Regions from separate parts of the Paenibacillus sp. p3-SID1389 genome, predicted to be linked through region 1. Evidence: riboswitches for the same ligand, from Rfam matches in the RefSeq annotation. Region 1 holds a riboswitch; the other holds the start of a gene.
The links. A riboswitch is a leader RNA that binds a small molecule or an ion and turns the genes downstream of it on or off. The one in region 1 is predicted to bind FMN.

Region 1 (4,211 bases):
ATGGAGGAGTACAATAAAAACAAAAACGCCAACCTCGTTCCGGTTCAGCCGGTGTATCATGCGGTATACGGCGCTTACTCCAAACGTTATAAATCCATGGAAGAGCTCCCGGACGGAGCAACGATCGTGATCGCAAACGACGCGTCTAACGGAGGACGCTCCCTTGACATGCTGGACAAAGCCGGCGTGATCAAGCTGAAGGAAGGCGTAGGGATTAACGGGACTCTTGCGGATATCGTAGAGAACAAGCATAACTATAAATTCGAGGAAGTTGACCTGCTCATGCTGGCCCGGATGCTGGACGATGCCGATTTGGTGCTGATGACCCCGGCTTATGCCAGCCCGCTGGGACTTACGCCGAAGAAGGATGCCTTGCTGACGGAAACCGTCGAATCGGCATTTGCAATCACTTTGGTGGCTCGTGAGGACAACCGTGATTCCGAGCCGATTCAGAAGCTGGCAAAGGCGATTTCCAGTCCGGAGGTCAAGAAGTTTCTCGAGGACAATTACGACGAGATTGCGATTCCGGCGTTCTAATTCAGTGTCCTGACACGAAATCTCGACACGGCGCCTTGCTGATCGGAATAGGTCAAACTTCCCTCTTCATAGGATGATGTTAGAATGATCCATATGGAGGAGGGGAGTCGATGCAGGTTCATATCGTCCAGCCAGGCCAAACGACGTATAGTATCGCACAAGCCTATGGCGTACCTTATGAGGATATCGTTGAAGCCAATGAATTGCCGAATCCGGAACAGCTCGTGGTTGGACAAACCTTGGTCATCCCGATCGTCGGCAGCTATTATTGGGTTCGGCCTGGGGACAGCTTATGGTCGATCGCCCAGCGATTTGGATTAAGTTATCAAGAGTTAGCCCGCGTTAACGCCATTAGCGTAGAGCGCCCCCTTTCGATCGGGTTTCGGCTGTACATTCCGCCGCGGCCGCGAAGAAGCGCTGAATTTAACGCTTATGTAGAACCGCGCGGCGGAACGGTTTCTCCGGCGCTGGAGGAAAGTGCGCGGGAAGCAGCGCAGCACCTGACATACCTGGCTCCGTTTAGCTTCCTAGCGCAACGGGACGGCTCGCTTCGAGAGCCTCCGCTAAATCAATTTCCGGAAATTGCCCGGGCGAACCGGGTTGTCCTGATGATGGTGATCACGAATCAGGAGAATGATCAGTTCAGCGACGAGCTTGGCCGGATCTTACTCAACGATATCCCGATTCAAGATCGTTTTTTGGACAACATCGTCACGACAGCAAACAAATACGGATTTCGCGACATTCATTTTGATTTTGAGTTTCTGCGGCCCGAAGACCGGGAGGCATACAACGCTTTTTTGCGTAAAGCCAAAGCGCGGTTCGCGGAGCAGGGCTGGCTGATGTCGACGGCTTTGGCGCCCAAGACCAGTGCCGGTCAGCAAGGCAAATGGTATGAAGGACATGATTACCGGGCCCACGGTGAAATTGCCGATTTTGTCGTGATCATGACCTATGAATGGGGCTACAGCGGTGGACCGGCCCAGGCGGTGTCGCCTATTGGTCCAGTCCGCCGGGTTCTTGAATATGCGCTGACGGAAATGCCAGGCTCCAAAATCATGATGGGGCAAAACTTATATGGGTACGACTGGACGTTGCCATTTGTGCCGGGAAGCACCGCACGGGCGATTAGTCCGCAGCAGGCGATCCAAATTGCCGCGCGGCATGGAGTCGCCATTCAATACAGCGAGCGGGATCAGGCACCGTTCTTCCATTATTGGGATGCGGAAGGAAGGGAACATGAAGTCTGGTTCGAGGACGCCCGCTCGATCCAAGCCAAGTTTAACCTGATCAAGGAGCTGGGGCTGCGCGGGATGAGTTATTGGAAGCTGGGTTTAAGTTTTCCGCAAAATTGGCTGCTGCTCGAAGACAATTTCGAGGTGGTCAAGCGGGGATAAAGATGAATTGTTGGGACATGATCAGGCTTTGTGATTTTTGCAACAGAGTCGCTTGACAGCCTGCGTTATGATAGAAACAACTTAAGTAATCCAAAATTAAATGAATAGAGATCTTCGGGGTAGGGTGAAATTCCCGACCGGCGGTGAGGTTTCGGCAAGAGGGAACCGCAGCCCGCGACTCGCAGATGGCCTTCACGGCCCGAAGCGACTGACTTGGTGAGAATCCAAGGCCGACGGTAAAGTCCGGATGGGAGGAGATCAATGAAGCTGAAGTTTGAATCAGGGACCTGCCATGGTCGCCTGCCAAGCTTATTTGGTCAGCCCCCGCAAAGCCTTTAGAAAGGTCGATGCGGGGGTTTTCTACGTAGACCCTCTATTCAAGAAGGGGACAGACACCATGGAGAAAGTCAAAGTAAGCAGTGGTGTCCAAATTTCTGCTGGATTGAATGCAGGGGCACTTACGGGCGCATCCGGTCAGATTCAGCACTCGCCCAGAACGGCTCAAGCACGCAAATCGCGCAGCGGTTTCTGGCTTGTCGTGTTGGGTGCAGCATTGTGGGGCGTAGACCCGTTGTTTCGGGTGATCCTGCTGAAGTCGCTGACCTCGGCGCAAATCGTATTGATTGAGCATCTGATTATCGCGCTTTTTGCCATACCGGTCTTATGGAAAAACCGCACCGAGCTTAAAGGGCTTGGTTGGCGTCAAGGGGGCGCGCTGCTATTTATTTCGTGGGGCGGTTCGGCCATCGCCACGATTCTGTTTACGTTGGCCTTGTCAAGCGGTGACCTGAATGCAGTCCTGCTGCTGCAAAAAATGCAGCCGCTGTTTGCCATCCTGCTGGCCGGATTGCTGCTTAAAGAGAAGCTGCCGCGCCACTTTTTCGGATATCTGCTTATCGCGTTGCTTGGAACGTATTTGCTGACCTTCGGGTTTACGATGCCGATTGGGCATTGGAGCGATTTTGTGCAGATCGGCAGCCTGTTGTCGCTAGGCGCTGCCGCATTGTGGGGCGGATCCACGGTGATGGGCCGGTTGATGGTAGGGACGATGAAATATGAGACGGTGACATCGTTGCGGTTTATTTTGGCACTGCCGCTGCTGCTGGCTATCACTTGGAATGAAGGGGCCGCCTGGAGCCTGCCGACCGGCACCTCGCAAATCGCCGCATTTTCCCTCAATATGCTTGGACAAGCGTTGTTGCCGGGGCTGCTAAGCCTGCTCGTCTATTATAAAGGGCTGACAACAACCAAAGCGTCGGTCGCCACCCTGGCGGAGCTGAGCTTCCCAATGGTTGGCGTTCTGATCAACTGGATTGCGTTCCAGCAGTTGATTACAGTAGCCCAGGCATGTGGATTCGTGCTGATTTGGGGCACGTTATTCCTGATCTCCCGTCAGGGAGATACCAACCAATAATCCAGCAAGTCGATGAATAAGCGGGATTTCCTCCTGTCCCACAGGATGGAAATCCTCGCTTTTTTTTCATTCTCCACACCCCTCTTTGGTGAAATTTGTTATGTGATAATAAAAAGTATCAAAAAAGGATGAAGATCATTTGTCGGGAGACGGTGGGAAGTTTCATGTTGGATTTCCAAAGAATCGGCGGGCCTTCATGCACCATACGCGGGAGACATTGCGGCAATGCTGGAAGGAGGGGATTCCCGCCTCGTTTATTTTGATCGATGTCGACCACTGTAAGACGATTAACGACTCCTTTGGCCATCATATCGGAAACGAGCTGCTGCGGGAATTCGCCGGGAAGGTCCATCCTCGACTGCGGGAGGGGGATTTGTTTGGCGCATAACAGCGAAAGGCCGGGCCCATTAGGGCCCGGCTTTTGAAGATTTCAGAAAGTATAAACTTCGGGGCACCGGCATCCTGATATCGCAAGAAAAACTTCCGCTAAACGCGGTCTGTCTACTTTGAATGTACGTCGATAGACGTTTTTCTTATGTTGCAGGCGGGTTTATTTCTCGTCCAGCCACAAAATCGCTGTTACACCGCGCGGATAATACCGGCTGCCGCAGATCACGCCGGCCATCATCTGGTCGCTCCAGCTCCAGTAGGCGTTCTTCTCGGAAGTCAACCAGGCCACATGCGCCGCATCGGCAGCTTGCCCTCGTTCGTCCCAAGGGAGGCCGAGGATCCGGCGGGCGATGAACTGGCAGAGATAAATTTTGCTGAGCCAGGAGTTGTTGCTCGTCGAGGACAGCTTCCAGCCACCGTCCTCGAACAGGCAGATCCCCGGCTGCAGCACCGTGTTCAGATGCGTGGAGAGC
Region 2 (4,211 bases), on a different contig from region 1:
AGGAGGAGGGCTTGTCCCTGGATGTTGTCTCCGAAGGTGAATTGTATACGGCCCTTCAAGCGGGATTTCCTGCGCAGCGAATCCATTTTCATGGCAACAACAAGACGCCAGATGAATTGGAAATGGCGATTTCCGCCGGGATTGGCTGTTTCGTAGCGGACAACTTTACGGAGCTGCACATGCTGCAGGCGCTTGCCGCCGAGAAAGGCGTTACGGTCAATGTCCTGCTGCGCGTAACACCAGGGGTGGAAGCCCATACGCATGAATATATTTCAACCGGTCAGACGGACTCGAAGTTCGGGTTTGATATCGGCAACGGTTCGGCGTTGGAAGCCGTTGATTTGGCCAACCGCAGCCTGAATCTGCATTTGCTTGGCGTGCATTCGCATATCGGCTCGCAAATTTTTGAAGTGGAAGGGTTCCAGTTGGCGGTTGAGCGCGTCGCGGCTTTTGCTATGCAGGTGAAGGATCAGCTTGGTGTGATCTTCAAGGTGGTTAACCTGGGCGGCGGCTTTGGCATTCGTTATACGGAAGGCGACACACCGCTGAAGGTGTCCGATTATGTTGGAGCGATTACGGATGCAGTGAAACGGGAGTTCGCTGATTATCCGCAGCTTCCGGAAATCTGGGTTGAACCGGGCCGGAGCATCGTAGGTGATGCTGGCACGACGCTGTATACGGTAGGTACAAGCAAGGATATCCCTGGCGTACGTAAATACGTGGCCGTTGATGGCGGAATGACGGACAACCCACGTCCGGCGCTGTACGGGTCGAAATATGAGGCGATGCTGGCCAACCGCGCCAACGATGCCAATGAAGAGATCGTGTCGATTGCCGGTAAATGCTGCGAAAGCGGCGATATGTTGATTTGGGACGTAGAGCTGCCGAAGGTGAACAGCGGCGATCTGCTCGCCGTATCCTGCACCGGTGCGTACAACTACGCGATGGCCAGCAACTACAACCGGATCCGTCGTCCGGCGGTCGTGTTCGTGCAAGACGGCCGCAGCGATCTTGTCGTGAAGCGCGAGTCGTTGCAGGATCTGGTCGCATGTGACGTGATTCCAGAACGGATCGCGAAGCAGCCATCGCTGAAATAGGCAGGAGCGATTGAAGCAACAAGGCCTAAGAGGGAGCGTGTATTCGTTCCCTGTTTGGCCTTGTTTTGCTTGTACGCGGATTTTCTAGTAAACTGTAAGAGGTTTGTCCCAGACGTTCATATAGAAGGGTGTGTACATTGATATGAAAAAAGGTAAAATCGTTTTGGAAAAAGGCGGAGAAGTCGAAATTCAGTTCCTGCCCGAGGAAGCTCCTGGAACGGTCGCGAACTTTGAGAAGCTGGCCAACTCCGGATTTTATAACGGACTTACGTTTCATCGCGTGATTCCGGGTTTTGTCGCGCAAGGAGGTTGTCCGATCGGCAATGGTACGGGCGGTCCGGGCTATACGATCAAATGCGAAACAGATACCAACGTGACCAAGCATGAGCGCGGGGTATTGTCGATGGCCCATGCCGGCAAGGATACAGGCGGCAGCCAGTTCTTTATCGTCTATGAGCCGCAGCCGCATTTGAACGGAGTGCATACCGTTTTCGGTAAAGTGATTTCGGGTATGGAATACGTGGACCAAATTCGTCCTGGGGATAAAATGAAGGAAGTTACCGTTTGGGACGAAGCTTAATCAGCCAGTAAGTAAGAGGGCCCCGCAAATCCAAGTTGGTCTTGGCGGCGGAGCCCCTTTTCATTGAATTAAGATTTTCTTTGGTGAGCGGCTTCGTCTTTGATCTCTTCGCGTAAGCCTTCGATAGCGTGCAGTCGTTTCTCGTTCTTCTCCTCGATTTGCTTCTTCTCCTGAGGGGAGATTTCGTCAGCATGTTCGCTGAGGTAATCTTGTCCTTCACGGAAATTCTTAATCGTGTTTTGGATGCTCCGTTGCAGCTTTTCCACATTGTCGGAGCGATTATCCGGTTTTGCCACGTTCATTCCTCCTGAGAATTGAATTTGTCATACGATATCGTTCTTAAGGTTAGCTCTTTAGGCCGGTTTTTATGCACATCTGCAAGTACCCGCTAGGTGGAGGTTCGCTGGCGTTGTGACAGGTGTGCTTGATTTTTTGCAAAATTAGTGCTAACATTCGTCTTGCAGTCATGCAAATTTAATATTTGGCAATCCTTCGGGGCAGGGTGAAATTCCCTACCGACGGTGATGGCTCATTGGACGCTCGTTCGATGAAGCACAAGTCCGTGACCCGCAGCGCTTACGTAAGCATGCGGCTGAGCCGGTGAGATTCCGGGACCGACAGTATAGTCTGGATGGGAGAAGGAAAACGCGAGAGCACGTACGTTATTTTATTTGCGAAGGTGTTCATACCTAAAGAGCTTCAAACGATCAAGTTCTATTTTTCACATATATACGATGGTGAAGAGTCTTGACGTTGCCAAGCTTTCGTTTTGGTCCATTGTCGTCTTGTACGATCTCAGATCGTGTCGTGGCGACAGGGAGGAGACGAAGGTGCTCTTTTTGATATGCGTAAAACCACTCTCATTTCAACCCTGCCGGATTGCGGCAGGGTTGTTTTTGTATTCTTCGCTTCACGGATTGGTGTAAGGAGGACCGCGGATGAAGGTGATTGACGACGAATATTACATGGCTCTAGCGCTGGACATGGCGGAGCGCGCGCAGGGACAAACCGGGACCAATCCGGTCGTTGGTGCCGTTGTCGTGAAGGACGGGGCATTGGTTGGGCTGGGTACGCACTTGAAGCGGGGAACTCCGCATGCCGAGGTGCATGCCCTGAACATGGCCGGTTCCCAGGCAGAAGGCAGCACCGTTTATGTCACCTTGGAGCCCTGCAGCCATCACGGGTTAACGCCGCCTTGCGCAGAGCGCTTGATTCACGAGAAGGTGCAGCGCGTCGTAGTTGCCTGCGAAGATCCAAATCCGCTGGTCGCCGGCAAAGGCATTGAGCTGCTTCGCGCCGCCGGGATTGAGGTGGAAGTTGGTGTGCTGCGTGAACGGGCTTTGAAGCTGAATCGTCGCTTTATTAAGTTCATCACGACCGGCATGCCGTATGTGACGATCAAATCCGCCAGCACGCTGGATGGGAAGCTGGCGAGTCGGACGGGGGACAGCAAGTGGATCTCCAACGAGGGAGCAAGAGAAATCGTCCATACGATGCGGCATCGCCATCAGGCCATTATGGTAGGCGCCTCGACGATCCTCGCGGATGATCCGCAGCTGACTACCCGGTTATCCGTTCCGGGATTGTCGCCCATTCGCATCATCGCGGATTCGACGCTCCGCATTCCAGAGACGGCACAAGTCCTTCGGGATGGGCAAGCTCCCACATGGATTGTGACGACGGAACAGGCTGATCCAGACAAGGCAGCACGCCTCATCCACCTTGGGGCGGAAGTTCTCCGCTGCGGCAGCGGTCCGCAGGTTGATCTACGGAACGCGCTCGTTCAACTCGGACAGCGAGGGATTTCTTCTGTACTCGTAGAAGGAGGCGGACGTCTAAACGGTTCGCTATTGGAGCAGCAGCTGGTGGATGAGATCGTGCTTTTCCTTGCTCCCAAGCTGATCGGAGGAGCTGAAGCGCCCTCGAGCTTTAGCTTTGCCGGGTATGATCTAATGCGGGATGCGGTGACCTTGCGCGACATGGAAGTCGAACAAATCGGGGATAATGTGTGCATCCGGGGAGTACCGGTCTGGGCGCAGGTGAAGGAGGGAGATCACTAATGTTTACAGGACTTGTGGAAGAAATCGGCACGATGAAATCGATCAGCCGCAAAGGGGAAGCGATGATTCTGAACATTTCGGCGAAGGTTGTGACGGAAGGCATCAAGCTAGGTGACAGCATTTCGGTGAACGGAGTCTGCTTGACAGCCACCTCGTTTGACGCTTCCTCCTTTACGGTAGACGTGATGCCGCAGACGTTCCGCAACACGAATCTAAAGGATTTGAAACCAGGCAGCCGTGTGAATCTGGAGCGGGCCATGGCGGCGAATGGACGGTTCGGCGGACATATCGTACAGGGACATGTCGACGGAGTCGGCACCATTGTTGGAACGAGCCAGGATCAGAATGCGGTCGTGTTTGAAATTCGTCCAAGTAAGCCTTCCTTATTCAAATACATTATTCCTAAAGGCTCCATCGCTGTAGACGGGATCAGCTTAACGGTGGTCGAAGCGGAAGGCGGGACGTTTACGGTAT

Region 2: linked by a shared signal. The riboswitch ahead of ribD (bifunctional diaminohydroxyphosphoribosylaminopyrimidine deaminase/5-amino-6-(5-phosphoribosylamino)uracil reductase RibD) and the one ahead of M3G15_RS00850 (DMT family transporter) in region 1 are both predicted to bind FMN.

The regions. Positions count from the first base shown of each region.
Region 1 covers NZ_JALXVO010000001.1:204,100-208,310, forward strand. The annotation lists gene M3G15_RS00840 (MetQ/NlpA family ABC transporter substrate-binding protein) at 1-537, shown strand, start outside; gene M3G15_RS00845 (glycoside hydrolase family 18 protein) at 648-1,934, shown strand; FMN riboswitch at 2,041-2,197, shown strand; gene M3G15_RS00850 (DMT family transporter) at 2,332-3,348, shown strand; gene M3G15_RS00855 (diguanylate cyclase) at 3,488-3,736, shown strand; gene M3G15_RS00860 (glycoside hydrolase family 52 protein) at 3,899-4,211, opposite strand, start outside.
Region 2 covers NZ_JALXVO010000032.1:37,567-41,777, reverse strand. The annotation lists gene lysA (diaminopimelate decarboxylase) at 1-1,097, shown strand, start outside; gene M3G15_RS13960 (peptidylprolyl isomerase) at 1,240-1,677, shown strand; gene tlp (small acid-soluble spore protein Tlp) at 1,746-1,973, opposite strand; FMN riboswitch at 2,162-2,324, shown strand; gene ribD (bifunctional diaminohydroxyphosphoribosylaminopyrimidine deaminase/5-amino-6-(5-phosphoribosylamino)uracil reductase RibD) at 2,616-3,737, shown strand; gene ribE (riboflavin synthase) at 3,737-4,211, shown strand, end outside.